Flocculibacter collagenilyticus: one gene and its partner. The protein of the gene in region 1 interacts with the protein of each later gene in a pairwise test. Links are inferred from orthologs where the notes say so. Each region holds a gene or a part of one and is shown on either strand. Other genes may lie near its edges. The genes, in order: HUU81_RS00305 and HUU81_RS14270.

Region 1 (15,186 bases):
CCACAAGGTGTTTGGAAGTTAACCGTTGCTGATAATTATAGCCAAGACGTTGGTCAACTTAATAATTGGTCAATACAGTTTTAATAGATACTATAAACGGACTAGCTAATACAAAAGGTGCCTAAATTGGCACCTTTATTATTTGAAGAATGCAGTGAAATATTTAGAAGAAAGAGTTTAAAGCTACACCAATGCCTAAGCGCTGCTGAGCATGATTATAGTCAATTAAACTTTCTCCGTAACCACTGAAGTATTGCGCATATCCACGTAAGGTACCAACCAGTGGAAATGTAAAGCCAAGTTGTACGGCACCTTTATGACTAGCGAAATTACTTCTAAATAAAGAGTGAAATTCTAAGTCGTGCCATTTGTAAGCAAGTTCTGCTTCATAATAGCCCAAGAATTCATTGATATCAGGATTGTCATCGCCTCTTGCTGCAAAGGGTGACTCTTTCGGATTTTCATTAATGCGCCACCATGGCTTAAATGACATCGCAAAGTTGCCATGCTCGTAAAGTAAATTTACATAAATACGGTTCCAGCTACGAGATAGCTCTTGCGAACGACCGTTTGATTGGTGCTCAATACCGACTACAAAACCGGTATTACCGTCAAATGGATGCCAAGGTAGTGGGGCTAAATAAAAGAATTCAGGGCGATAGTTAGTTTCTCGGAATGGTTTTGAAATGTTCTCAGAGTATACCTGCCACCATGCTTCAAGCGTCATACCAAAATAAAAACCGTCATTTTCGATAAAGGTAGTTGAACGCGTCAACGGTACTTTTAAGCTAAGTTGAAATTTAGACTCGAGAGACGTCATGTTTTCTTGCCAATCTTCGTTAAAGTCATAGGCTTCGGTGTTTAAGCTGTCGGTGAAATATACAGGTAAAATATAATTGAGTCGGTGAGGAGTAATGACGAATGGATCGAATTGTCTGGCGCGCTCTTTATTGATACGGCTGGAAATAAGGCCGTTTAATCGTTCTTTGGTGCCTAATCGCTTTCCTGCGCCTTCCACTTTGGTCGAGAAAATAACGGCATCTGCTTTATCATCAGACTGATTATCAGCGTGACTTAACTGGGTGTCAGCTTCATTTTTACACTGCTTTTTGATGTGTGAAATAGAAGTGCTGTTATCTCCTTGCTCAACAGCCTCTAACACGCAAGTTTGATAGTGAGTAAGTGGTGTTGAGCTTTGAGCAACTGCTTGAAACGTACTACACAAGCCAATGCATAGCACTGACAATGTTGGGGTGCGCATAATCGTCCTTAGTGTGTAAATAATATTATGATGGTTAAACGGTATATCATTGCGTTTGGATTTTTCATTTTGATATTGAGCTAATCGCAGTTTTATAATCAATCATATCGCCGATGCTTACCTTATGCTGTTTGTACCAATGTAAGGGTAGCTCCAGTGCACCAATAACAGGCTTGCCTGATGAATGTATTTGCTCGCTAAGTGCTTCCATTTGAGTGATTTTTATAATTTTTCCATTCACGTCAAAAAAAGCAACATCCAAAGGGATTAGGGTGTTACGCATCCACAGGTGCATTTCTTTGGGCTGATCATAAACAAGTAACATACCGGGATTGGCTGATTTAGCATACATCAGCCCGTGCGCACGTGTGGCTTGATTATTAGCAACTTTTGCCGTGACGACTTGCTCACCAACACGTAATTCTACAACCTTAAATTGTGGGGCAGATTTTGCGGTTGTTATTAAAGACCAGCTTAAAATAGATAATAGGAGGCTGGTGAGCGCAATGAGGGTAGTAAACTTTGTTTTCATCTTTATACTTTGTAATGCACTTAGTTGTGTTTTCAATTTAAGAGCTGGGTTGGTGTTATTCTGTAAAGCAACTAGCTGTAAAAGATAGAATTTTTAACTTATACGTTAAATTACAGTAAAATCAGCACATAAGAAAGAAATTACGTGAAATGGAGGCGAATATGTCGAGACTTGTAGGAAAAGTGGCACTAGTAACAGGTGCAGCGCAGGGCATTGGACGCGCTATTGCGGAGCTATTCGTACAACATGGTGCGAAAGTGATCGTATCTGACATTAACGACGAATTAGGCCAGCAAGTTGCTGATGCGTTGGGTAGCAATGCTGAGTATATGCGCTTAGATGTGGGTCAGGAAAGTGATTGGAAAACCGCAATGTGTTATATCAGCGATCATTTTAGTCAGCTTGATATATTGGTGAACAACGCGGGCATTACAGGCTTTATGGAAACCAGTGGAATGCATGATCCTGAGCACATTGACTTGGCCAGTTGGCATAAAGTACATCAGGTTAACTTAGACGGTGTGGCATTAGGTTGTAAGTACGGCATTAAGTTTATGCAGCACAGCCAAGGGGCGAGTATTGTTAATATTTCTTCTCGTTCAGGTTTGGTTGGTATTCCGGCGGCTGCTGCTTATGCATCAAGCAAGGCTGCTGTGAGAAATCACTCTAAATCGGTTGCATTATATTGCGCTGAAAAGCGCTATCCAATTCGTTGTAACTCAATTCATCCCGGAGCCATTCTCACTCCCATGTGGGATACTATGTTAGGTGACGGCGATTTGCGTAATGATAATATAAAAGCGGTTGCCTCAGATATTCCATTAGGTGTAATGGGTGAGCCCAATGATGTGGCTTACGCAGCGCTTTATTTGGCGTCAGATGAATCTAAGTATGTAACAGGGATAGAGTTAAATATTGATGGTGGCATATTGGCTGGAAGTACAGCCGCTCCGAATAATTAACGGTACTAGCTATGAATACGTGGTATTTATACCTGATCCGTTGTCGCAGTAATACCTTATATACAGGCATTACTACTGACGTTAAAAGGCGTTTCGCAGAGCACCAAAGTGGCAGTAAAAAAGGCGCAAAGTATCTAAAAGGTAAAGGACCACTACAGCTAGTTTTCAGTGTTGAAGTAGGAAGTAAGTCGCAAGCTTGTAAAGCAGAGATTGCGGTTAAACGCTTGACTAAGTCTCGCAAAGAATATTTGATTAAGCACCCTAAAACCTGGTCAATATTATCCACACAGTCAGCGGATCTCACCTGATTGCATTTATTTATCGCTTAAGAAAGAATAGGGCTGTTAATTGCGAAATTTTTCGTTTGTCACGAAGTGATATTTTCTAACAAAAAAGGACATGTAAATGAGCAACACAACAAGCGAATGGATGAAAACGATTGAGCTTAAAGGTGAACATGTGACCCTAAAGCCCCTTAAGCTTGAACATAGAAATGCATTAGTTGAAGCTGCAACAGACGGTAAATTATGGGAACTTTGGTTTACTGCTGTACCGTCAGAGAAGTCAATTGATACTTATTTAGAAAAGGCGTTTACTGACGCAGGCCAAGGGGTGTCATTACCCTTTGTGGTGATCGACAATGCAACGCAGAAAGTGATTGGGTGTACACGCTTCTGCAATGCAGTTCCCCAGCATCGACGTGTTGAGATAGGTTACACGTGGTATGCAAAATCCTACCAAAAAACGGCGGTGAATACAGAGTGTAAGTGGCTGTTACTTGATCATGCGTTTAGTCAATTAAATGCAATTGCAGTGGAGTTTCGCACCCATTGGCATAATCATGCATCGCGTAATGCTATTGCACGTTTAGGTGCTAAGCAAGATGGGGTGATCCGTAACGCGACTATCGAACCAGACGGCGCATTGCGTGATACAGTCGTGTTCTCTATTATCCAGTCAGAATGGCCTTCGGTAAGTAAGTCGCTTTTGGCGAAGCTTGCACCATAATTGTTGTTTATCTCGTCCTAAAATAAAAAGCCAAGTTAACGAATATTCGCTACTTGGCTTTCAATCAGTCTATTAACAAATAATCAAGCTGATTAAGTGTTACGCTTTTTCTGCTGCGCTGTCTTCATCGTTACATTCGCACGCTTTATCTTCTGCCTTCTCTTTACCCGCATTCTTAACGGCTTTTAGTTTTTCGGCGTGATCTAGCTTATGGGTTGGCATTTCTTTATTACCATCAATCAGGTAATTGTCGAACCAACGCATTAAACGCAAGCTGTAGTCATATTGAGCGGCAACTTTACGGTTACCGTGGCCTTCGCCCGGATAATATACTAAACGCACATCTTTACCTTGCACTTTCATGTAGCGATAAAGCTCCATAGATTGAGCAGGGTGTACGCGCGGATCATCTTTACCGTGCATAATTAATAATGGTGTTTTAGATTGGCCTGCCCAGTAAATAGGACTGCGCTCTAAGTAGTACTGCCATTTATCCCACGGGTATGAACGTGCATGTACTAAATGCATTTCGTTAGGAATATCAGTAGTACCAAATTTCGATAATTGATTAGAAATACCAACAAACATTACACTGGCTGCAAAGTGCTCAGTGAGTTTTGTTGCTGCCCATGCAGAAGCGTAACCACCGTAAGATCCGCCAGTAATACCAACGCGTTTTGTATCGGCAATGCCCATATCAACAAGGTGTTTTTTAAAGTCGACTAAGTCGTCAAACTCTTTACCAGCATAATCATTTTGACCAAGCTTAGAGTAAGCAACCCCTTTGCCTGTAGAACCACGATAGTTAGGATAGAATACCGCATAGCCACGTGCTGCAGCCATTTGGCCTGGACGCGAATAACCAGTCACCCAGCCGTCAGGCACATGGCTTTCTGGACCACCATGAACAACCATAATGAGCGGGTAGCTGGTGCCTTTTTGATAATCTAATGGGTAAACCATAACACCATCAATCGTTACACCGTCGCGAGCTTTAAAGGTGAGCGTTTCTTGTTTAGCAAAACGTTTGTCTTTCAACCAAGGGTTAGAGTCGGTTAATTTAATTGACTTTTTACCGCGCTGGAAGAAAATCTCGCTTGGATGCTGTGCGCTATGTCCTTTATAGGACAATGTTTTATCAGAGTCTGATAGGCTTAAATTGGAAGCAATCACTTTGCCTGCTTTGACTGCGGGCTTAGATTTATTGCTACCAACTTTTATTTTTTCAATAGAGCTGTGTGTATTGACGTTAGCAACAAAATATAGAGTGTTTGACTTATTTGCCCACTCGAAATCGCCAATATGCCCCATAAAGTTAGGCAACCACTCTTTAACTTCGCCGGTTTGTGCATTAGCAAGGAATAAGCGACCATCAGCAGGATCGTGCTTATCTTCAGAGCCACGCATAGCGATGTATTTGCCATCATGAGAAAACTCGGCTGCACCTAACTTGCCTTCAGTCTTAAAGCTTAATACCGTTTCTTTGCTGGCTACATTATATAAATGCCACGCTGATTGCATATATTGATCATCAATTAATGCGCTTAACTGGGTTTTTACTAATAATGTGTCGCCTGTTGGAGACCATTCCACCGCACCCACGTATTGCTCAATGTTGATAGCTTCTGGCGATAAAGGTTTGTCAGATTGGGCTAAGTCCACAATAAATAATTGCTGACTTTTTAAATCATATTCATAAACCTCGGCCATAAACCCAAGTTTTTTTAGTTCTTTTTCGGTTTTGTCTTTTGCTGGCTTAGCTAATAGCGCCACTTGTTTGCCATTTGGACTAATGCGGTAGTTATTAATGCCAGTATCTTTTAACGACATCACCTGTTGTGCTTGACCGCCATTAAATGGAATGTGATAAAGGGCAGTGTGCTTTTCGCCATTTAATTTCGCTAGAAAGTACACATGCTTACCGTCATTTGACCATTGCAAATTACGAACACTTACATCACCAGTGATAAATGAGCGCTCATTACCTTTGTCGTCAACAATATAGAGCTCGCTGTAATTTTTGCCATTCTCGTCTTTATATAACTCACGAGGCTTAGAGCGAGTAAATGCAACGTATGCACCATTTGGGCTGACTTTAGGTTGAATAACCGACTTTATTTTAGGGATATCGTCAACTGACAGTACATCATTATTAGACTGTGCAACGACACTGGTTGAACTGGCAACTGCTAGTGCAATAGCAAGCGCAGAGGTGAGCTTTTTCATTGTCCATCCTTTTTATTAGTGCTTATTAGTTTTTTCCGCACACAGTGTACAAAGAAATGGTAAGAAAATCAGCCTATGCTAAGCATAGAGGACTGATTTGCTCTTAAAGGGAAGAATGAAACAATATTGACTGTAACAATTATGGAGCGCGGTATTTGCGTTTAGTGATGTAAATCATTCCCGGGATAAATCCTAGGATGAGAAGCAACGGACTAGGTGATGGTATAAAAAAGCTAGCGTTGGTTAGCACTTCAATGTCACCCGTAAAACGAGGCAGTGAGGATATAAAGGATGAGTCTAGTAATGAACTAGCGGTTACATCAGGATCAAACGAGAGTGCTGATGCGTCATAAATGTCGAGGAAAGGAGTACCAGATACTTGGCCATTATTAACTGAAAAAGTGTCACCAATGTTAAAGTTTATACCGTTTGAAAGGTATTCGCTCATGTTGAACTGCGCAATAATAAACTGACTGTCATCTGTACTGGCAAGGCCGGGTACTGAGAATGGCTCTATGCTCGTCAAGCCTCCAGCCCCAATACCTAATAAGCTTAATTTAAAACTAAACACTCGTCCCTGAAACGTTGTCATTACAATACTGTCTGTAACGTTTTCTTGATCTGGTATAGTTACGCGAACTCCACCATTGCGCTCTTTAGCAATTAATAAAAAGTGCGAGCCGTCACTATACGTGGCTCCGATGGCGACACGTTTACCCGCATCGGCACCAATGTCAATTGTTCCAGCAAATGACTGGTTGCTAAATACCAAACAGCTTAAAACGATGACCCACATTGCACGTGACATAGCTTTTTCCAGATTTATGAATGTGACTTTGGAATGAATACCCAAGTTAATAAAATATCTACTTGTATCAATAGATGAACGATTATGATGAAACATCATTAAGTGTAGCTTTCATTTTCAATTGTGCTAGGCAGAATGAATGTTACCCATTCACCTTTTCCTACAGGGATACCTCTCATTTCAACAAATTAGCTTCGTTATTCTAATAAGTAATAAAAAAGAGTTTTCTAATATTTCTTTTTTACTGGTTGTACCGCTATTCTTTCAGCAGTCTGAAAATAGGAAAGAAGTCTTTAGCTCATGTTACTTGCACAGTTAACTGCGGAATCAAGCCCGCTTACTAATGAACAAATTACTAAACTACAAGGTTTAGTGGCCGAATTGAATCCCATTCAACAAGCGTGGGTGAGTGGTTACCTTGCTGCGAATGCACAGCTTGCTGGTGGCCAAATGCCGATGCTAGCCAGTCAGCCGCAGGCTGGTGATACTTTAACCATTTTATATGGTTCGCAAACCGGTAATGCTAAAGGGATCGCGCAAGCATTGGCAGACAGTGCCCGTTCACAAGGCTTGGCGGTTAAGTTAACGTCGATGGCTGACTTTAAACCGCAGCAGCTAAAGAAAGAAACGCATTTAGTTATTTTGGTAAGCACACATGGCGAAGGTGACGCCCCTGATGATGCGGAAATTCTTCACCAGTTCTTAGCAAGTAAGAAAGCGCCAAAATTAGATAAGTTAAAATATTCAGTACTGGCATTGGGCGACAGCTCTTATGAACTGTTTTGCCAAACAGGTAAAGACTTTGACGAGCGTTTAGCGGCGCTAGGCGCTCAAGCCGTTATTCCACGTCAAGATTGTGATGTTGAATATGAAGACGACGCTAAAACATGGTCTGAAGCGGTGATTAAAACCTTTGAAGAGGAAGTAAAAGAAAGCTCCAATGAAAGTACTTCTCAGGTTATTCCTATGCCGGGTGTGGCTACACCTGCTTCAGCGGCAGCGCAAACCTTTACGAAACAAAATCCATTCACGGCTACACTGGTCGCAAACCAGAAAATTACTGGCCGTAATTCAACCAAAGATGTACGCCATATTGAAATAGATCTTGCCGATTCTGGCATTCAATACCAAGTAGGTGATGCACTGGGTGTGTATTTTGAAAATGATGACGCTATTGTTACCGAGTTATTAGCGCTATTAAGCATTAACGAACATGACGAAGTTAATGTGGGTGAACATTCGCTTACTATTAAAGTGGCACTAAAAGAAGCGCTAGAGCTAACGCTATTGCATCCGGGATTTGTGAAAAAATATGCAGAGCTAATTAATCATGAAGCGCTGACACACATTGCTAGCGATGGCGCAGGGTTGCGTGATTACATTGCAACGCGCCAAGTAATTGATGTTGTGCGTGAATATCCAGACACGGTAAGCGCGGCAGATTTTGCTGGAATATTACGTAAATTAACGCCTCGCTTATATTCAATAGCATCAAGCCAAGCTGAAACCGAAGAAGAAGTACACTTAACATTAGGCCTAGTGGAATATGACGCCTTTGGTCATGTACATCAAGGTGGTGCTTCAGGGTTCTTAGCTAAGCGCCTTGAAGAAGGCGGTGATGTTAAGGTTTATGTTGAGCCAAACAACAATTTCCGATTACCAGCGAATAGCGACACGCCTGTCATCATGATTGGGCCGGGTACAGGGATTGCGCCGTTTAGAGCATTTTTACAGCAGCGTGATGCAGATGAAGCAGCAGGTAAAAACTGGTTATTCTTTGGGAATCCTCATTTTACTCAAGATTTTTTATATCAAACAGAATTACAAGGCTATAAGAAGCAAGGGCTACTGACTCGCTTAGATGTGGCATTTAGTCGCGATCAAGCTGAAAAAGTGTATGTACAAGATCGATTAATAGCACAAGGCCAAGCTGTATTTGAATGGTTAGAGCAAGGCGCCCATATTTATGTGTGTGGTGACGCAAGCAGAATGGCAAAAGATGTACATCATGCTTTAATTGAAATAATTAAACAGCACGGCGCTAAAGATCAAGAACAAGCGGAAGCTTACTTAACCGAATTACGTGCACAAAAGCGTTACCAGAAGGACGTTTATTAATGAGCGACAATAACAAAAATCAAAAATTAGCAGCGAACGAAGGTATCAAAACACGTAGTAACTTTTTACGTGGCACCATTAAAGAAAGTTTGGCTGACAATACAACAGGCTCAATGGCGGAAGACGATCAGCAAGTCACTAAGTTTCACGGCTTTTATCAACAAGACGATCGTGATTTACGCTCAGAACGCAAAGCGCAAAAGCTAGAGCCATTATATAGTTTTATGTTGCGCGCACGTGTGCCAGGTGGCGTTGCAACACCTGAACAGTGGTTAGCAGTGGACAAAGTGGCAGACGAGCTAACTGAATATAACAGCATTCGTTTAACTACGCGCCAAACGTTTCAGTATCACGGCATTTTAAAACCCAATGTGAAACCGTTAATGCAGGCACTGAATACCGTAGAGCTAGATTCGATTGCGGCCTGCGGCGATGTAAACCGTAATGTAATGTGTAACCCCAATCCGATTGCTTCACACATTCATCAAGAAGTGTATCAGTGGTCAGTAAAAATCAGTGAGCACTTATTACCAGAAACACGCGCATTTTGTGATATTTGGTTAGACGGTGAAGAATATAAAAGTGGTGTACAGAAACATACTAAAGAAGGCCATGAACCAATATACGGTCCTACCTATTTACCACGTAAATTTAAAACTGCCGTTGCTGTACCACCGCACAATGATGTAGATGTGTATACAAACGACATGGGCTTTATTGCCATTATCGAAAATGATCAGTTGGTTGGTTTTAATGTTACAGCTGGTGGAGGTATGGGATCTACCCATGGCGATCATGAAACATACCCGCGTTTAGCGTCAGACTTAGGCTTTATTAAATCTGAAGACACATTAAAAATTGCAGAAGGCATTTTAGTGGTTCAACGTAACGAAGGTAATCGTGTTGACCGAAAAAATGCTCGTTTAAAGTATACGATTGATCGTATGGGCGTAGAGGCATTCCGCGCAGCCGTTGAAGAATATGCAGGTATTAAGTTTGAGCCGGCAAAACCTGTTACGTTTACCCAACAGGGTGACAGATATGGTTGGGTTGAAGGTGTAGATGGCAATCATCATCTAACGTTATTTATTGAAAATGGCCGTATTATTGATACCGACACACATCAATTTAAAACGGGATTGCGGTTAATTGCTGAAAAAATGTTAACTATTGGCCAAGGTGATTTGCGTATGACGGCAAATCAAAACTTAATCATCGCCAATATACCCACTGAACATAAGTCAGAGATTGAAGGGTTGGCGCAAGCTCATGGTTTAATGCCACGCATTTCGAAAGTACGTGAAAACACCATGGCCTGTGTTGCTTTACCAACGTGTGCGTTAGCGATGGCAGAAGCCGAACGCTATATGCCAACGTTAGTAAGTAAAGTAGACGATATTATGGCGAAGTATGGCTTAAGCGATCAAGAAATAGTAATGCGTATGACAGGGTGTCCTAATGGGTGTGCACGTCCGTTTGCTGCAGAAGTGGGATTTGTTGGTAAAGGCCCAGGAAAATACAACTATTACTTAGGTGCGGATGGCGTAGGAACACGCCTTAACAAGTTATATATGGAAAACGTAGACGAACAAACGATTTTAACATCGCTTGATTCACTATTAGCGCGTTATGCCAAAGAGCGTAACGCTGATGAAGGGTTTGGTGATTTTGTGGTGCGCGCTGGCGTGCTATCAGCAACTGAAAACAGACCGGTTAGGGGGCAAAATTTCCATGACGGTATCAACGTTGGCCAAGCCTAAGCAAGCCAGCCTAAGTGAGGCTGGCGCAGTGTCGTATAAGCATATACTGACACTGCCTGAGGGTGAGCAACAACAAGCATTACGCGAGATTAATGCGCTGCTTAAGCCATTAACACCACAGCAGCGTGTGGCGTGGTGTTTAGCGAATTTGCCTGACAGTCCGATGCTGTCGTCAAGTTTTGGTATTCAAGCTGCCGTAATGCTGCATTTGCTCACTGAACAACAGCCTGATATTCCAGTGGTGTTAACAGATACTGGCTATTTATTTCCTGAAACGTATCAGTTTATTGATCAACTTCAGCAGCAACTGTCGTTAAACTTGCATGTCTATCGCAGCAATATGACACCAGCATGGCAAGAAGCAGTGCATGGTAAATTGTGGGAACAGGGCGAAGTAGGGTTAAAGCGTTATAATCAGCTTAATAAAGTTGAGCCAATGTTAAAAGCAATTGAGCAACTGAAGGTTGGTACATGGTTTTCAGGCTTACGTCGTACTCAATCATCCACTCGTGAAGACAAGGATATTGTTGAAATTAGCAAGGGCACGGTGAAGGTTTATCCAATGTTGGAGTGGACTAACAAAGATGTGCATTACTACTTACAAGATAATGATTTACCTTACCATCCGCTATGGGAAGCCGGCTATGTTTCAGTGGGTGACGTACATACCACACGTCCATTAGAGCTTGGCATGACTGAAGAAGAAACTCGCTTCAATGGGATGTCTCGAGAATGTGGTCTACACATTGACGGTGACGGTATTTAATTACCGTCACTCTTTTTATCCTTTATTTCTTTACTAAACCGTATATTCAACGTTAGAGCGTGCCATGCAATATTTACCTATTTTTACTCAGGTTTCTAACCGCAAAATTTTAGTTGTTGGCGGTGGTAATGTCGCATTAAGAAAAGCACGCACGTTGGTGAATGCAAACGCTAAAGTTACATTATTAGCTCCTGAGTTTTGTAACGAAACTACAGACTTCATAGCGCAGCATCAACTTACCAAAGTGATCGATGTATTCTCGCCAGAACACCTTTCTGGCTATGTGTTGGTTATCGCTGCCACAGATAATGAAGCAGTTAATCAAGCAGTATACGACGCGGCAAATGCACGCGACATGTTTGTGAATGTGGTGGATGATACGAAGCGTTCAACGTTTATTTTTCCGTCTATTGTAGACCGAGATCCAATTACGATTGCTATTTCTAGCGCAGGAAAGGCGCCAGTATTAGCACGACGTCTACGTGAGAAATTAGAAACCTTTATTCCTCAGCACATTGGCGCATTGGCAACACTTGTGGGTGGATTTCGTGATCAGGTAAAAAATAAAATTAATGGATTTGCAGCGCGTCGCCAATTTTGGGAACGGGTGTTTAATAGCCAAGTGGTGTCTAAAGTCGCCAAAGGCCAAATTGAAGCTGCACAGCACGACCTAAAGAACATGCTTGATGCGCCAGAATCTGATGATAAAGGTGAAGTGTATATTGTGGGCGGGGGACCTGGTAACCCTGATCTATTAACGCTTCGTGCTTTACAGTTAATGCAACAAGCAGACGTTGTCGTTTACGACCGACTCATTTCACCTAAAGTATTAGACTTAGTGCGTCGTGATGCAGAGCTGATTTCAGTTGGTAAAAAAGCCGGTTTTCATTCCGTCCCTCAAGAACAAATTAATACGATGCTAGTCGAATTGGCACAGCAGGGCCATAAAGTGTGTCGTTTAAAAGGCGGCGATCCATTTATTTTTGGTCGTGGCGGAGAAGAAATTGAAGAGTTAGTTCAACATAATATTCCGTTTCAAGTTGTGCCAGGTATTACTGCAGCGGCAGGTTGTGCGGCTTATGCAGGCATTCCACTCACCCATAGAGATTATGCACAAAGTGTTGAGTTTGTAACTGGACACTGCCAGCCAAATGGCATGCCTGTTAATTGGCAAGCAATGGCGCGGGAGAACCATACATTAGTGATTTATATGGGCGTAATGAAGTCACCTGAAATAGCCGATGCATTATTAACACATGGTCGCGATGCGAATACACCGGTGGCTATTATTGAAAAAGGTTCTACTTCACAGCAACGCGTTGTAACAGGGACTTTAGCGCAATTACCAAGTATGGCGGCAGATAATCACATCGGTTCACCCGCATTGGTGATAGTGGGTGAAGTCGTGAGTTTACGTAACACTTGTCAATGGTTTGAGGCAGCGGGAGCGCAGACAGGCCAAGGTATGGCTGAAGATCTGACGGCGTAAAGAAACTTTTATTTCACATTTGTGAACCAATCGGTTTTCTCTTTGTCATACAAAAGCTTACAAGCCTGTTAACAAATATAGTTCGATACTTAGCCGTAATTAAGGTTGTAGCTTTGTCGTAGTTGCTATCTGTATCTTTATATTTGATTTACTTTTTGTGTGACGAAGAAAGTGACACTATCGTTATCGACATGGTTGATTGTAGGCTAATTTTTATATATTAAATACAAGGACTTTTAATGAGTAAAATATTACCTAGTGTCTTTTTCTTGATTTTAGGAAGTTCACTTTCTCCTGTGCAAGCGAATGAAAGTAGTGATTGGTATGTTGGCGGCGCTTACAGTGCGCAGGAAATATCTACCAACGACTATAAGCTACTTGGCGCTTCATTAGGATACCAATTCAATGAGCATCTAGCACTTGAAATGCGTGCATTGAAAGGAATTTCTGGTGAGCAATTTAGCGGTGATTTTAGCCATAAAATTAAGCATCAAGCTAGTTTATCCCTAAAAGGATCATATCCACTTAGCTCGTCAGTAGACATATATGGGCTTGTAGGCTGGACGACTAGTGAGGTTCGTGCAGCAGGCTATGCAATCATTTTGGTTGACGAAAATAATGTGACGCTGGTTGAACCTTATGTGCAAACGGATACAGAGAATGGCTATAGTTTCGGAGCAGGCCTCGAATATAAGCTAAATGCGAACATTAGTTTATACAGTGAATTCCAATTTCTGCCTGATGCGGATCACATTAGCAATAGTGAAAATTGGAAAAGTATCAGTTTGGGTTTTAACTACCATTTCTAGTTTATTCAAGTGACTATCTAGTAGTTGAATTAGAAGTTGAGCTTATATCTCTCTTAATGAGCATGCTTATTAAGAGAGATAAAAGTTTATAGAAAAAGTATTTTAAATATCTTCGTCAGAGATATATTTAGTTTTCATTACATACGAATAGGCAGTGCTAAATGCCAACTCTTGAAACTGTTTTAAGCCAGTATCTCTAATGTCTACTACGATTGGATTTTTCTTGATTAACTCTTTTGATTGGGTTGGGCTAATAAACTCAACTTGAACATCTGTAATTAACTGCAATGCTGCTTCTATTTTAAAACCGATTGCGCCCCCTGCGAATTTACCCTTTTGTGGACGTTCACGTATTACAACACGTTCAATTTTATAGTCGTCTAAAAACTTTTTGAATGTGTTTTGAAACGCTTGCAGTTTTTCAGCGTCTTTATCGTAATGAAGAGTGAGTTTGCGTAATCTTACTTCGTCAATATCAATTAGCCCTCGATCATAAGAAATAACAGCGATAATTGCTTCGCTACCTTTGATATCAACACCACAAACTTTCATAATCTTTCCTCACTTTTTATGTTGTTTGTTATTATACGTGTTATTAGATAAATAAGTAATTTCAGTGATGTACTATTTTTGCTTGAGACTACCACATCGTTAAATTAATGGGGTGCTGTGAATACAATTGTAACGTCTTACTTAGATAAGCTAAATCAATATGGCTACAGGGGCATTATGTGGCTTAAAGGAGAGGTGGCGTTAATCAACGTAAAATTGACCGAGTTGTTTCATCAACATTTGCCTAACATTGATGTTGCACTGCTGGCCGATAAGGACGACGTTAACTTTACCTGCTCGTGCACTGTGCAGAAATTTCCGATTAAAAAAGCTAAGCAGTTATTAGGCACTGAGTATGATGTAGTCATTTACAATGGATTTGATGGTTTAAGTCCAAATGCGCTAGGCATCATATCTGGCTGTGTTCGTGCTGGTGGCCTTTTCATTATACTGAGTCCTGACAATGACACGTGGTTGCAACATATCGATCATCAAAACAATGCACTGTGTGTGTATCCATATAAAATTGATGAAATAACGCAGCATTTTAAACAGCGTTTTATCGATGTCTCTAGTGATTGTACTGAAACTGATGCAGTTAAAACATCAAGTCAATCTCACGCAAAGGCTCGTTTATTTAGTGACAGTTATTTACTCGCAGCATCGCACATCAACACCACCACTGAGCTTGTCGATGAGCGATTTAAAACGGCAGATCAATTAGACGCATATACTGCGATTAAGCAGGTGGTCACGGGACACCGTAATAGACCGTTAGTGATTAAAGCTGACCGAGGTCGAGGTAAAAGCAGTGTACTAGGTATTACCGCGGCTGAATTATTACTGTCTAAATTGTCACATATTGCGGTAGTGGCACCTTCTATTTCTGCGGTAA
Region 2 (15,157 bases), 3.1 Mb from region 1 along the record:
GGCTAGCAAAAGCTTTGGCTTGCAAGTAGCGCAATTGGCTGGCGTTCCTAAAAACGTGATCAAAAAAGCAAAAAATAAATTATCGCTACTGGAACAACAAGGGCAAGCGGCTACAACAGAGCCTCAAAACACAGAGCATCCAGCCAGTACCACTGCTTTTGCTACACAGCAGCTTAATTTAATTGAGCCTGAAAACCCACTGGCTGATGAACTAGAGCGTATTGATCCCGACAGCTTAACGCCACGGGATGCCTTAGCGTTAATATACAAGTTAAAGGCATTAGCATAATGACCAAGTCCGCTATCAAAAAAATTGCCGTATTTGGCTCGGCATTTAATCCGCCAACACGTGGACATGCCGACGTCATTACACAATTACAGCAACATGCAATACGCTTTGATGAAATTTTGTTGATACCAAGTTATCAACATGCTTTTGGTAAAAAAATGGCTGACTATCAAACGCGCTGCGAGTTATTACAGTTATTTATTGAAGATATTACTCAAGCCCCTTCGGCATTAACACCTACAAAAGTAACCCCTTGCTTTGTTGAACACCTTATTGAAAAAGAGCAAGGTGCAGCGATCTATACTTATGACGTGCTCACTTTTTTAGAGCAGCGCTATCAAGCATTGAATGATCATCAACAATACGAGATGCACTTTATTATTGGCCCAGACAATTTAGCTAATTGGGATAAATTTTATAAAGCGCAAGAAATCAAGCAGCGTTGGCAACTTGTCGCAGTACCACAACAACAAGATATACGCTCCACTTACGCACGCGAAGCACTAGAAAATAGCCTAGATAATGATAGGGAAGCGCTGTTGGTCAAGTTACAACAGTACCTAACACCCAGCGTTGCGGAATATTTAATAACGCACAACGTTTATTCGCAAATTAAAAAAGACTAGCTATTCAGGCTAGCAGAGATAAGGACAGAATATGCAAGCTAGCCCAACGCCTACCACAGTAATTCATAACACCGTGCCTTCTGAACTGCGCGCGACTGTCAGCCAACTGAATATCTATCCTGTTAAATCACTACAGGGTATTTCGTTGCCAAGCGTAGAAGTAACACCACAAGGGTTACGCTGGGATCGTCACTGGATGATTGTAAATGAAGATGGCATGTTTGCTACTCAGCGCCATTTACCTAATTTGGCAAGAATTAGCACCGACATTACTGAAGAGCACTTAATACTCAGCGCCGAAGGGATCGCGCCTTTAGCAATTCCGCTCAAGCTTAAAAGCAATAGCGTAACCAAACGCTCCGTTAAGGTGTGGAAAAGTGATTGCGAAGCTATTGAAGAACGACATAGTTCTGAATGGCTAACAAACGTCATTGGTAAGTGGCGCAATCAATCACTTAGCCTTGTAAGAATGGCGCCTAACTTTAATCGTGCGGTTAGTGAAAAGCATTTAAAAGGAAAACAGGCAACAACCTACTTTGCTGATGGCTATCCATTTTTAATAACAAATACTGCATCGCTAATCTCACTTAATCAACAGTTAATTAGTCGCAATGAAAGCCCGGTGCCGATGTCACGCTTTCGCAGCAACATTGTCTTAGACAGCCAATTCGCCTTTTGTGAGCATAGCCATACCAATATGCGTATTAACCGCGTTAGCGATAACACAGAGCTATTACACTTTGATTTATGCAAACCTTGCGAACGCTGTAAAGTAACTTCAATAGATCAACTAACAGGTATCTCACCTGCACCGCAACAGCCATTAAAAACACTATTGGCGATGGATCATATTGACAAAAAAGGCGCTTTTTTTGGTCAAAACGCCATTTTAACTACCCATTTAAATGACACAAGCAAGCGACAAAATAACCGCATTCGAATAGGCGATACCGTTATATTATCCAGCCAAAATAATATTACCCAGACAACATAATTAAGCGCTGTTATCGTCTGCTTATTCGTCTAACAAGTTACTTTTTTCAAATGCCAAAGGCAGTAATTCAGCCAAATTAATGGATTGAATTTCGCCTTTTGCCGTTGCCATATGAATAATGGTATTACTGTCACCAAATTCGCGAAGCTTCTGGCGACAACCACCACAAGGCGGACAAATATCATCGTTCGGGCTAATAACCAACACTTCATCAATATGTGTAGTACCTGCGGCAATCATGGCAGCAATTGCACCAGCTTCAGCGCATTGACCTAAGGGATAAGATGCATTTTCAATATTACAGCCTGTATAGACTTGGTTGTCATTGGCTAAAATGGCAGCCCCTACTTTAAATTTTGAATAGGGTGCGTAGGCGTTTTGTTGGATTTTTTGTGCAGCATCAAGTAACTGCGTTGTACTGTTTTTCATACTATATTTTTTATAGTTCTATGGACGAAGAATACTATAGATACTTAGCTTGCCGCGCAACTCTTATTGAAAAAAATAATCCTGCCAACTTCCACAGCATTAGCCTTTTAACGCTCACTGTACGAGCCATCTTTTCGCTAGGTACAATAAGATAATTGACAAAACTTCAGCATCGTTAGAAGCTTGGTTCAATAAAAACAAACGGTTAAAAGCATGAATACGAGAGTCAAACTTAACATCAACCAAGGCGTTGCGACGGTAACCTTAACAAGGCCAGAAGCAAAAAATGCGTTAGACATGGCAATGTTTACTGAAATTGACCGCACCATTAAGCAATTAAAAACAGACCGCAGCTTACGAGCGGTTATTTTATGCGCTGAAGGAGAGGATTTCTCAACAGGAATAGATGTTAAGTCTATTATGGGCAGTGCAAAAAATGCCATTAAACTGCTTTATAAATGGTTACCTTGGCAAGCCAATTTAGCGCAACGTGTATGTGTAGGTTGGCGTGACATTCCTGTACCAGTCATCGCATTAATACAAGGACGATGTTGGGGAGGCGCTTTGCAAATTGCGTTAGGTGCAGATTTCAGAATAGCGACACCAAACGCACAACTTGCCATTTTAGAAACGCGCTGGGGACTTATTCCTGATATGGGTGGAAACTTAGTATTACGGGAATTATTAACTAAAGATCAGGCAATGAAGTTGGCTATGACCGGCCAAGAGGTCACCGCAGCACAAGCGCTTGAAATGCAGTTAATCAGTCAGGTAAGTGATAATCCACTCCAAGATGCCGAGCAGTTAATCGCACAAATTAGCAGCCGCTCACCCGATGCCATCGCGGCAATTAAAAAGCTTTATCATTCAACGTGGTCAAAGCCTGATAAGCACTTTTTATCAAAAGAAACGCTTTATCAAATCAAAGTATTGATGGGCAAAAATCAACGCCAAGCCGTTTCAAAGCAAACTAAAAAGCCCGATCTTCAGTACAGTGAACGTCAACGGTGGTGATCTTTCTGGTGAGCATTGTGGTAACCCTCAAGGTAGCGACATAGCTTAAGGGTTACGTCATGTACCAAATTCCGTTTGTCATTTGGCAATCAATCGAGTCTAAGATCATGTGAATGATTAAACCCGTCCCCATCAAACGAATAAGATTAAATTTTGGAATAAAGCGCGGCGCTATGCTCATGACTGCGTAAAGTAGAATAAATGGCCATTGATGCAATGGATGAAAGCCAATACTACAACGCAGCGGATCATAAATAGGTGTTGCAAGTAAATGATCTACATCTACCACCATGGTTAAGATCATAATGATAAACGCATAACGCCATTGCTTTCTAAAGATAATAAGTGCAACTAGCAACGGCACCACAAAATGCAAAACTAAATGGATAAATGCCTCCCACAAAGATAACAGTTAGAATATTTAAAAAGGCTTCGTGATAAATATCACTAAAATCATTAAAGTCATCAACCAAATGACAATGTACTTGAACATGCCTTTATTTGATTCCGCCTTTTTGCGCCAACCAACAGGCCTGATGCCCTTAGCAAAAAACACCAGTTTGCAGGATAAGTTTACGCACACAATATTAATTGCTAATAAGAGTGCTGCACCAAGTGCTAAATCGAACTGAGACTGACCAAGCATGATGCCAATTGTTGCTGCCGGTGGTAATAACGCTACAGCCACCATCACTCCAACCAAAACACTTGATAAGCCTGTGGTTAAAGACAGCGCCGCCGCAGCACCAGAAGCAAGCGCAAGCACCACAGAGTCCATACCAACTTGAGTACGAGCAATTAGTTCAGGACTAGACAGGTCGATGTTTGCAAACACCCCGACCCCAATCGACATAATTACAACAAGTAACATTCCAACAAATAAGGTGATGATAGCTTTTCTCATCAACACTAAATCGGCTAATGCCGTACCCAGTCCGAACGCCAAATTAGGCCCTAAAAATGGCGCTATTACCATGGCACCAATCACAACTGCAACATTGCTTTCTATTAAACCTATTGCTGCCACTATGGTTGACAGAATCACTAAGGTTAAGAAGTTAATATCTAATCTTGTACTTTTTTCTACACTATCAAACAGCGCTTCGCGTGCAGACATCGCAGAGTCTTCAACCGCTCTGTCCTTAGCTGACGCAGTGGGTAATGCGACCTCAACAGGCAATACCGTTAATCGTGTGCCATATTCTTGCTTAATAATAGGCTGAAGCGTATCTATAACAGGTTGAAGCTTATCATCAGCAACTAATAACCGAGCCATTTGCAATTGCTGCTCTAACTCACTATCTGACACTATGAGTAAACGGATATCTGTTAAATCATGCTGCTGAGCAGTAGTAATTAACTCAGCAACATCAGATTTACGCAGCAGTACTTCAATATACTTCATTGAGCTTTAAATACTTACTCTACGGTATTCGCGATATTCTGGTTGCCAGAATATTTTTTCAATACGCTGATGTAACACTTCATCAGAAATCTCTAAGGCTAGCCCTTGCTGCTGCGCAACCTTGGCAACTCTAAATGCAATTTTCTTACTTAATTTCGCAATATCAGTCAGTGGAGGCAGTAACTCACCTTGCCCAGTTGCGGCAAGTGGCGACTCTTCAGCAAGTGCGTCACTGGTTGCTAATAGCATTGCATCTGAAATTAAACTCGCTTTCACGGCAAGTACCCCTAAACCAATACCAGGGAATATATAGCTGTTATTACATTGTGTGATTGGAAATACAGAGCCATTATATTCAACAGGGCTAAATGGACTACCAGTTGCAACAATGGCTTGTCCTTCGGTCCATTTAATAACGTTTTCAGGTAGCGCTTCAACTTGTCTAATTGGGTTACTCAGTGGGAACACTATTGGGCGCGCGCACCCTTTATACATGCTGGTAATCACCTGCTCTGTAAATAAGCCTGCTTGACCAGACACCCCTATTAATACCGTAGGGTTAATTGAATGGATAACATCTAATAAACTGGCGTATTCACCACTATAAGTCCATTCACTAAGCGCAGATTGAGGCTGAGCTAGCTTTTGCTGGAAGTCCATTAACCCTTCCATGCCTTCAGTCACCAAACCATAACGGTCAACCATATAAATTTGGCTACGCGCTTGCTCTTCAGAAATGCCCTCTGCCACCATTTGACTAATGACTTGTTCGGCAATACCACAGCCTGCTGAACCCGCACCTACAAAAACAACTCGCTGTTGTGATAACACTTCTTGTTTTGTTTTACATGCAGCTAATAGCGTACCGACGGTGACCGCAGCAGTACCTTGAATGTCATCATTAAAACAACAGACTTTCTCACGGTAACGCTCTAGAATCGGCATTGCATTGGGCTGTGCGAAATCTTCAAATTGCACCATTGCATCAGGCCAGCGACGTTTCACTGCATGCATAAATAAGTCTACAAACTCGTCATACTCCGCTTGTCCAATTCGCTTATGGCGAGATCCCATATACATAGGGTCGTTTAATAACTTCTCATTGTTAGTTCCTACATCAAGCATAATAGGCATGGTGTAAGCTGGGCTAATACCACCACACACGGTATATAACGCTAGCTTACCAATTGGAATACCCATTCCGCCTATACCTTGGTCACCTAAACCTAAAATGCGCTCTCCGTCTGTCACCACAATAATTTTTACTTTTTGTTTGGTTGCATTACGCAGTAAATCATCAATATTGTGACGGTCTTCATAAGAAATAAATAGCCCGCGAGAACTGCGGTAAATATCTGAGAACTGTTCGCAGGCATCACCAACGGTTGGCGTGTATATAATAGGCATCATTTCTTCAATGTGCTGCTTAACCAATCGGTAATACAGTGTTTCATTGGTATCTTGAATTGAGCGCAAGTAAATGTGCTTATTGATTGGATGCTGAAAGCTTGAGTACTGCATATAGGCGCGCTCAACTTGCTCTTCAATAGTTTCATAGCGCGGTGGTAATAAGCCGGTAAGGTTAAATGCTGCACGTTCTTCAGCGGTAAATGCACACCCTTTATTTAATAATGGCGTTTCTAGTAGCGATGGGCCAGCGTATGGAATGTATAACGGGCTACGTGATTTGTTCGATGTCATTATTTTAGTGTCCTACCTGCAGTTTTTTCATGTACTTTAACGTGTGCATGAGCACCTAATTAAGCACTGAATTTTTATTTATGTAATAAGGCGTGTTGATTTTTTGATGTTAAATGTTGTTCAATCTCAAAAGATCAACAAACCCTAATCTATTAATCTAGTGGAATAAGGGTGAAATCTCAAAAATTCGGTATTTTTCTTGGATCTTAGATCCCTAATTTTATAAGAATAAATGAATTGAATGTACTTAAGAAATTAATAGCCGCTTTGAATAAAAGCGGCTATTAGGCATGCATTAATATATGCAAAAAGTAACGGTTTGCTTAGAAGCTTTCTAGAATTAACGGGATCTCCGCCAGTGCACTATCACCCACTTGGTAAGAGCCAACTAAGCGCTGCGACGCAACAATTAAGCTTTCTTCACTGTTAGCGTGCACCATCGCGATTGGTTGGCCTGCTTCTACTTTTGTGCCAACTGGTAACATTTCAGTAATACCAACACGGTAATCTAGTGCATCTTCAGGGTGACGACGACCACCACCTAATGCAACCACAGACATGCCTACTTCACGCGCATCAATTGCTTGTACAATACCTGTGTGCGTTGCCAGTACTGGCTTAATAATAGGTGCCGGTGCAAAGATGCTAGTGTAATGCTCTAATAAGTCAGCTGGGCCACCCATGCTCGCTACCATTTTTGCGAACTTCTCGGCAGCTTTGCCTGAACTTAATAACTCTGTAGATAAGGTATAAGCATCATCTAAAGACATATCTTTAGCAATTGAAATCATACTAGCGGCTTGTTGTAAAATAAGCTCAATTAAACGAGTATCTGTCGATTTACCCGTTAATATTTTAATCGTTTCAATCATTTCTAGCGCGTTACCCGCACTGTTAGACAATGGCTGACTCATATCAGTAAGTAATACGCGCGTATTAACGCCCGCTAAGTTCGCCACTCTAGCAATTGATTGCGCTAACGCCTTAGATTGATCAAAAGTCGGCATGATTGCACCACTGCCCACTTTTACATCCATGACTAAGCCGTCTAATCCTTCTGCTAACTTCTTAGAAAGAATTGAAGCAGTAACCAAAGGAATGGATTCTACCGTTGCACTAATATCACGAACGCTGTAAACACGACGGTCAGCAGGAGCGAACTCGCTAGTTTGACCGATGATCGCAATACCTAAATCTTTAACTACTTTTCTAAATTCAGCTTCGTCAGGGTATGTATTGTATCCTGGAATTGAATGCAGTTTGTCGATAGTGCCACCTGTGTGACCTAACCCTTTTCCTGCAATCATAGGCACATAAACGTCTGCCGCAGCGACCAATGGACCAAGCACTAAGCTTACTAAGTCACCAACGCCACCAGTAGAATGCTTATCTACCACGTAGCCGTCTAACTCTGGCCAACTTAATACTTTACCTGAATTTTTCATGGCATTAGTTAGGTATACGATTTCATCATCGCTCATACCGTTTAAAAAGGTCGCCATTGTGAATGCTGCGATTTGCGCATCGCTTACGGAGTTGTCGGTAATACCACCAACAAAAGCTTGAATATCCGCCTCTAATAGCGGTTTTTTGTCTCTAATTGTACGAATAATTTCTTGAGGTATTAACACTGTGATTTCTCTTTCTTGTTAATTGGAGTATTTGACGATAAATAGGATTAATTCTCAAGTGCTATCTGCAATTTTGCGATAAATTTCGTTGCTGGTCGCACCACAATTGTACAAAAGTTAGCCCCAACAAAATGAAACAAGAGCATCAACATAAATGTCGTGCTCTATGCAAAATACACTCAGACCTTGCTTAAACTTTCCAGCTACAAGATTCTCTGTTTATAACTGCGTCTATTAAGTAATCCTAGTATGCTTAATATCATCAACATGATGATGCTCGGCTCTGAAACGACAACAGCTGGTCGCTGTACCGCAATACCTCTTAAGCCGCCAAAACTTCCGCTATAAAGCGTATTAATTGTACCTAACCCATCTGCGCTGGCTTTTTGCACGCTATCGTTTGTTGTCGAACCCGGACCGTCAAATGTAATCCAAAATAACTCGTTGGTCGTTACATCGATATCAATGCTTCTTACAAAGTTAAAAGGGTCATAAAGAGTCGTGCTCACGCCAGTGCCATCTAAATTTAATCGGCCAACAATATCGTTGTTTACAAAATAAATGGCACCATTGCTAAAGTCGATAGTGATATCACGAATGCCGTTTAAGCCAGAGTGTAGCGTTTCTTTTGCAGAACCATCAGGCTTAACTCTATTTACTTCGCCGCCAATATCACTGTAATAAATAAAGTCGCTGGCGCTGTCGTAAGTGATAGAGGTAATTTTAGAAAACACATCATTAGTAACCAACATTGGCACGCCAGAACCATCCATCGCGGCCATGTATATGCCATCTTCGGCATCGGTAAAAAAATAACGGTTATTGGCAATATCAATTGCCACATCATGACGTTCATCTACATCAAATGGTGAATTTGGCGGCGTAGGTCCACTATTTGCCAACACTACAGGCGTACCAGAGCCATCAGCTTTGCCTTTCCGTACTTCCTCGTTATTACCTGTTCCCCAAAATAACTCACCATTTGCTTCGGCAATACCAATTGGTCCGCTTGGTCCACTTGAAGCGTCGCTGCCTAAATACAGCATGCTCATAGGCATCGCCCCATCGGCGTCCCCCTTCCAAATCGCGGGAGATTGTGTTCCAGTAAAATATATTTCTGTGGCAAAAGTTTGGAGTGTGCCTAACAGCGCAACAGCAACACCCAATACACGTATTAGTATTTTCATAATCGACGTCCTTCTCATCAATCAAGTACAACAGTTAGTATTTGTGCTAGTTACATTTCACTTACTGCTAGCGCTCTGCACATCAGCGCCCTACAACGCCACTAGCAAATGCTCGCTACCATTTAGTTAAAAATAAGCGCGAGCTTTATATTTCTAATCTTTTCAACTTGATATAAAGCAAGTAATAAGCCATCACCTATACATTTGATATAAAAGAATATATTTGAAGTAACATTGGGGTAAGTAAAAAAAACTGACAATCGATACAAAAATTTTACACTAAATAAATATTCGGTGTTAGAAGGCGCTACTTTACCGCATGAGTGAAAGTAGCTCTTACTTGTTTGAGTTGCTAGCTGTTCGCTTTTTTTAACGATGCGCGATAAGCAGAAAAAGTGCATAAACCAACATTTTCACCAGCAATGGTAGCTTGCGGCACACTGGTAAATACTTGCGGTAGCTTTTTATTAATTACCTTGTCTACGCAATAATCCATATATTGCTCAACTGTTTTTTCGCAATCACTCGGGATTCCCTGATAACTCGCTAAAAACCCCGCATTTGGGTTTGAACAAAAGTCAGGAATTGCACCAACCTTAAAATTATGAAACCAATCTTCACGCTTCATATACAATTTACCATTTTTAAAGTCAGGATCGACTAACTGCCTTTTAGCAGGTGGAATATATTCAGACTGCGCTACCGTTGAACTTGTAGTTGATGCGCACGCTGAAACCAAAATAGAGCCAAACAACATCAATAACTTCATTAAGCTTCTCCGTTAAATTTATTAAAACCGTCTACATTTTTTACATAATGTTAATCATATATTTAATATTAAAAAAATAACAATAAAAATCATCATGTTAAATTAATGGTACTAATTATGCTTATCGCCATTATTAAATCCCTATTTTATGGACACATTAACAATACCGATAATAAGAAGGAAGGTGAACTTATGAATAAGAAAATAACATCCCAACTAAGCAGTATACCCAAACTTATAGTCAGCTTAATTATCCTACTAACAGGCAATGTAAATTTAGCATATGCTGGGCTAATTCATTTTGATATTAACCGTAGTATTACCCTTGGCGAAGAAGGTAATACAACTCATATTGGCGCTAATTGCCATCCAGGCCATATTGGCGCTGTGATTGATGGTGAAAGTTTAATACTCGACCCAGGATGCAGCAAAATTGCACTCGATGTGCAACTTACACAAGGAGAGTTTTGGATCATCCCAGGATCTGACAACTCACTTAACGTACTTAATTATAACGACACCATTGACGCCACTCACTTTTTCTCTGGCGGACGTAATGCTTACAACTACGCAATGATATTTAATAAAACAACGCCGCATTTCAGGCAGTCATTCAGTTCAAAATACCTTGGATTTTTAACGCGTTCTGGAAAATATGGTTACATAGAAGTAAGCTGGAGCTATAAAGATCAAAATGATGTAGGCACACTTTCATTTATCAAAGGTGCCTATCAAGATACCGTCGGTGCAAGCATAAAAGCTGGTAACCCGATTCCTGAGCCAGCAACGTGGGCATTGATAATATTTGGATTATTAGGCCTGATAATTACTCGCACCAAGCCCTGATAGTAAACACATCAAAGCGTTGCATGCGGGCCAAATACTTCATAATGAATACGCTCGTTTGCCACGCCTAATGCAAGCAATGCATTTTTAGTATATTGCATAAATGCCACCGGGCCGCAAACATAAAAGTCTCCGTTATCAATCGGTAATTCAATCTGACTAAAGTTAATCAAGCCATGGTGAGTTGATGATAATGGTGTAGCCAATTTTTCAGTCCGATACCATACATGGTGTTGCCACTTGTGCGCCTCGCATAATGACTGTGTACGATCAGCAAATGAATGTTGGTTAGCCCTTTCACAAGCATGAACAAAATGCACAGCTTGGTTATACTGCTTCTCGGCTAGGGCTTCCAACATTGCTTGCATTGGCGTTATACCTACGCCAGCTGAGATCAATACAACGGGGGCTTGTCGATCAACAAAATAAAAATCACCTGCAGGAGCATGCAAGTCGACCATATCGCCCACGGCTAAGTAATCGTGCAAATAGTTCGATACCATTCCTGCTGCGTTACCATCAATAGTACTTGGCTCTCGTTTGACTGAAATGCGATAACTAGTACCATTTGGCTTTTGAGATAACGAGTATTGACGAATTTCAGTATTTTCAAACTGCTCCGTTGTTAGCTCAATACCAATGTATTGACCTACGTGATAATCCATGACGGGCTGTCTATCTAGCGGCTCAAATATAAAACTGGTGACTAACTCAGATTCCACTCTCTTTTCAACCAAGCTAAAGGCTCGTTTGCCACGCCAGCCTCCCTCACTCTCTTCCTTAGTTGTATATAGCTCTTCTTCTCTGCCAATCAAAATTTGTGCTAACGCGCTATAGGCTTTTGTCCATGCGGCTTCAACTTCAGGCGTGAATTGCTCAGGCAATAACTCGCGTAATGTTTCAATTAAATGATCACCTACATACTGATAATGAAACGGTTGAATATGAAAGCTTGTGTGTTTTTGTGCGATTCGTTCAACGGCATGTTTTAACACGGCCAAGTTATCGATATTTTTTGCATACGCTAATATGGCTTCAAATAGCGCAATTCGCTGGCTATCAGTATGCTGATTACTCATATTAAAAATGTTTTTTAATTCTGGGTGATGTTTAAACAAGCGTTGATAAAAGTGACGCGTAATTGCTACACCGCCCGCTTCCAGTAATGGCACAGTGCTTTTTACAATTTTTATGTCGTGAGTAGTTAACATATTGACTCCAGTAGATAGTTGTTCGCGATTAAGTTGTCTACTGCATTGCAAAACTATGACCAACAATGAAAATTAATTTAAACTTATAATTATCAATCAGTTACACTTAAACCAAATCCACTTTCATAATTAAGGAGTCATTTCGACACATAGCAAAATCAAGTCATATTGACTACAATGATACTTTTACACAACACCACTTTAACTATGAATGCGATCACTGCGACTACCCTCATTGAACTGTCTTTAAAGCTGGCTCAAAGCCTAACCAAAAACGATCGCTTTGATCGTCTATTATCTACCATACGCCAAACCATTAACTGTGACGCAGTTGCATTATTATCATTTAAAGATGATCACCTTATTCCACTAGCGTGCCAAGGATTGAGCAAAGATACATTGGGGCGGCGATTTGCTATTGCAGAACACCCTCGTTTTACCGAAATTTGTCAGTCGTCCAACGCCGTTCGCTTTACTAGCGATAGCACATTACCGGATCCCTATGATGGCATGTTAATTAATAGCGAAGAAGCCTTACCCGTACACGCATGTATGGGACTACCGCTGTACTTTGATCATCAATTGCTAGGCATATTAACGTTAGATAGTTTATCGCCCGGCACATTTGACGAGATCCCCGAGCGAACACTGGAAGTGATTGCTGCAATGGCGTCGGTTAGCTTACACACCGCAATGACCCTTGAGTTATTAGAAAATAATATACAACATTCGCAGCAAGTGGTGTCTGCCCTTAGTCAGCCCAATGCGGTTGTTGAGCAGAATGAGTTAATTGGCCATAGCAGTGCAATGCAAAAATTAAAGCAAGAAATTGCACTGGTGGGGGCCTCACATTTTAACGTACTCATTGAAGGTGAAAGTGGCGCTGGCAAAGAGCTTATTGCTCATGCTATTCACCAGCATTCAGCAAGACGTCTAACTCCCATGGTTTACGTAAACTGCGCCGCATTACCCGATAACTTAATTGAAAGTGAGTTATTTGGACACGTTAAAGGTGCCTTTACTGGTGCCGATTCAACCCGCTTAGGTAAGTTTGTCATTGCCGATGGCAGTACTTTATTTTTAGATGAAGTAGGCGAATTACCGTTAACAGCACAAAGTAAATTGCTGCGTGCGATTCAAAGCAATGAAATTCAAGCAGTTGGACAAGATAAAACAACCCATGTTGACGTGCGCATTATTGCAGCAACTAACCGACAACTTGAACAGGAAGTAGAAGCTGGCCGTTTTAGAGCAGATTTATTTCATCGATTACATGTTTACCCGATAACTGTTCCACCATTACGAGAGCGACATGGAGATATAGAGCTACTTTGTGGTTTTTTTGTAGAAAAAATCAAACGCAAGCTTGGCTTTTCGCAACTTACCCTAGCACCTGATGTATTACCTTACTTAACCCAATATGACTGGCCGGGTAATGTGCGTGAATTAGAGCATTTTATTAATCGAGCGGCGTTAAAAGCAGGTGCAAACAGCACGATGCAACCCACTAAAGTGCAACGCCCACATAGCATTAATCCCGTGCGCATTACCCTTGCTGATTGCGATAAGCTAACACCTACAGCGGCTTCAACCAAGCTACCTGAAGATTCGTTAACAACGCAACAAACTACCCCGTTACAAACTACACTGCTTTCCACTCGAACGAAGCAAATAAACTTAAGAACGGAAGTCGATAACTACCAACGCGAACTCATCAGCCATATTCTCAATGACGAAAAAGGTAACTGGAGCGTCACCGCTAAACGCCTATCCACCGACCGTGCAAACCTTACAAGGCTGGCTAAAAGGTTAGGGATTTATATAGAAAAACAGGTAAAAGCTATTAAGACCGATTGAAATAGGCAATATAAAGTTGTGGCTGCATGGACTTACACTTTTAAAGTAGATTGGTAGAGCTTTTCAAGCAACTTGCACAGTGCTTGTTTTGCCGTAATAAAATCGCCATGTTTCATTTGCTGTTCAGTTTGTACAAACGGTAAGTTGGGATTTCTCGGTAAATTTTCCAGCAAACTGTCAATAATATCAGGCGTCCATTCCATGTGGCATTGCAGCCCTACAATTTGTGGCTTGCCTTGTTGAGGGAATACAAACCCCTGATTCAAACACGCGGCAGATGAAGCAACGTGCATGGCATTTTCTGGAGTGGCAAATGTATCACCGTGCCACTGCAGCACATTTATCTTTTTGCCAAAATGTGAGAATAACGGATGTTGTTGCGCACTCTCATTAAAGTTTATATCAAACCAACCCACTTCTTCATGAGGGTTTTCGGTAACGTTAGCCCCAAGTACAACAGCAGCAAGTTGCGCCCCTAAGCAAATACCAAAAATTATTTTATCCTGCTCGATTGAGTGTTTAATTAATTGCTTAACCGATATTAACCAAGGATATTCCTCTTCTTGATACACATTCATAGGTCCACCTAACAGAATTAACCAATCAAAGTTGGCGTGTTTAGGTGGAGCTTCACCGTTATAAAGTCGAGTAACACTGACTGTTGCTTGTTGTTGTGCTAACCAGCTTTCTATGTGACCTAACCCACTCTTTTTTACTGGCTGAATAACATGAACATGTAAAGACTGCATTTAATGCCTAACTTGATAAATTCTAAACGGTAGAAATAGTGTAGACATATTTTCTGAGATAAATGCAAAGAGCAGTAAAAAGCGAGTAAATACTCGCTTAAGGATAGAACCAAAATGGCGCGGTAAGAGGCTGGTCAAGATAAGGCACACGAAACATTAACTGATGCTCACCCCGCGCTAACGAAGGCAAATCAATATAAGCACTCAACCCTTTAGTGGCATATTTGGTATTAGTTTCAGGGTGCCAAGTTAAAGATTGAAGCTCACCATCAACACTCACCTGAATAAACTGGCTAAAACACGCAATGTTTTTTTCATTACTGTCTGTCATATCACACGCTTGGTCTAAGTGATGTAATAACGTTGCAGTTAAAGGCACGAATACTTTTACAGGCAATTTACGGTACACACGCTTGTCTAACATAATGTCATTCAAGTAGCCTTTCTTT

Evidence for each region.
Region 2: the proteins of HUU81_RS00305 (region 1) and HUU81_RS14270 interact in binary tests that used the Escherichia coli proteins (3 or more experiments, as listed by UniProt). The link is inferred for Flocculibacter collagenilyticus from one-to-one orthologs.

Annotation. Positions count from the first base shown.
Region 1 is NZ_CP059888.1:63,316-78,501, forward strand. Bases 6,551-9,506 are described here. They hold HUU81_RS00305 (assimilatory sulfite reductase (NADPH) flavoprotein subunit), read left to right. Parts: upstream 6,551-7,097; coding sequence 7,098-8,915; downstream 8,916-9,506. Other genes in these bases: HUU81_RS00300 (hypothetical protein), read right to left, coding at 6,551-6,797; cysI (assimilatory sulfite reductase (NADPH) hemoprotein subunit), read left to right, coding at 8,915-9,506. Outside these bases: HUU81_RS00265 (endonuclease), read left to right, coding at 1-84; HUU81_RS00270 (phospholipase A), read right to left, coding at 164-1,261; HUU81_RS00275 (DUF192 domain-containing protein), read right to left, coding at 1,326-1,793; HUU81_RS00280 (glucose 1-dehydrogenase), read left to right, coding at 1,955-2,755; HUU81_RS00285 (GIY-YIG nuclease family protein), read left to right, coding at 2,767-3,063; HUU81_RS00290 (GNAT family N-acetyltransferase), read left to right, coding at 3,161-3,763; HUU81_RS00295 (S9 family peptidase), read right to left, coding at 3,863-5,989; more of HUU81_RS00300, read right to left, coding at 6,129-6,550; more of cysI, read left to right, coding at 9,507-10,675; HUU81_RS00315 (phosphoadenylyl-sulfate reductase), read left to right, coding at 10,647-11,441; siroheme synthase CysG, read left to right, coding at 11,506-12,930; HUU81_RS00325 (porin family protein), read left to right, coding at 13,170-13,739; HUU81_RS00330 (DUF3010 family protein), read right to left, coding at 13,842-14,291; HUU81_RS00335 (tRNA(Met) cytidine acetyltransferase TmcA), read left to right, coding at 14,409-15,186. UniProt on the Escherichia coli protein: Component of the sulfite reductase complex that catalyzes the 6-electron reduction of sulfite to sulfide. This is one of several activities required for the biosynthesis of L-cysteine from sulfate.
Region 2 is NZ_CP059888.1:3,212,944-3,228,100, forward strand. What follows is about bases 1-2,927. They hold HUU81_RS14270 (MOSC domain-containing protein), read left to right. Parts: upstream 1-946; coding sequence 947-1,909; downstream 1,910-2,927. Other genes in these bases: mutS (DNA mismatch repair protein MutS), read left to right, coding at 1-289; HUU81_RS14265 (nicotinate-nicotinamide nucleotide adenylyltransferase), read left to right, coding at 289-915; HUU81_RS14275 (cytidine deaminase), read right to left, coding at 1,931-2,338; HUU81_RS14280 (crotonase/enoyl-CoA hydratase family protein), read left to right, coding at 2,552-2,927. Outside these bases: more of HUU81_RS14280, read left to right, coding at 2,928-3,352; HUU81_RS14285 (DUF6122 family protein), read right to left, coding at 3,405-3,755; HUU81_RS14290 (TIGR00341 family protein), read right to left, coding at 3,774-4,757; HUU81_RS14295 (NAD-dependent malic enzyme), read right to left, coding at 4,764-6,458; deoA (thymidine phosphorylase), read right to left, coding at 6,782-8,089; HUU81_RS14305 (hypothetical protein), read right to left, coding at 8,293-9,276; HUU81_RS14310 (hypothetical protein), read right to left, coding at 9,629-10,045; HUU81_RS14315 (PEP-CTERM sorting domain-containing protein), read left to right, coding at 10,238-10,891; hmpA (NO-inducible flavohemoprotein), read right to left, coding at 10,903-12,102; nitric oxide reductase transcriptional regulator NorR, read left to right, coding at 12,280-13,959; HUU81_RS14330 (type 1 glutamine amidotransferase), read right to left, coding at 13,992-14,708; HUU81_RS14335 (hypothetical protein), read right to left, coding at 14,806-15,157.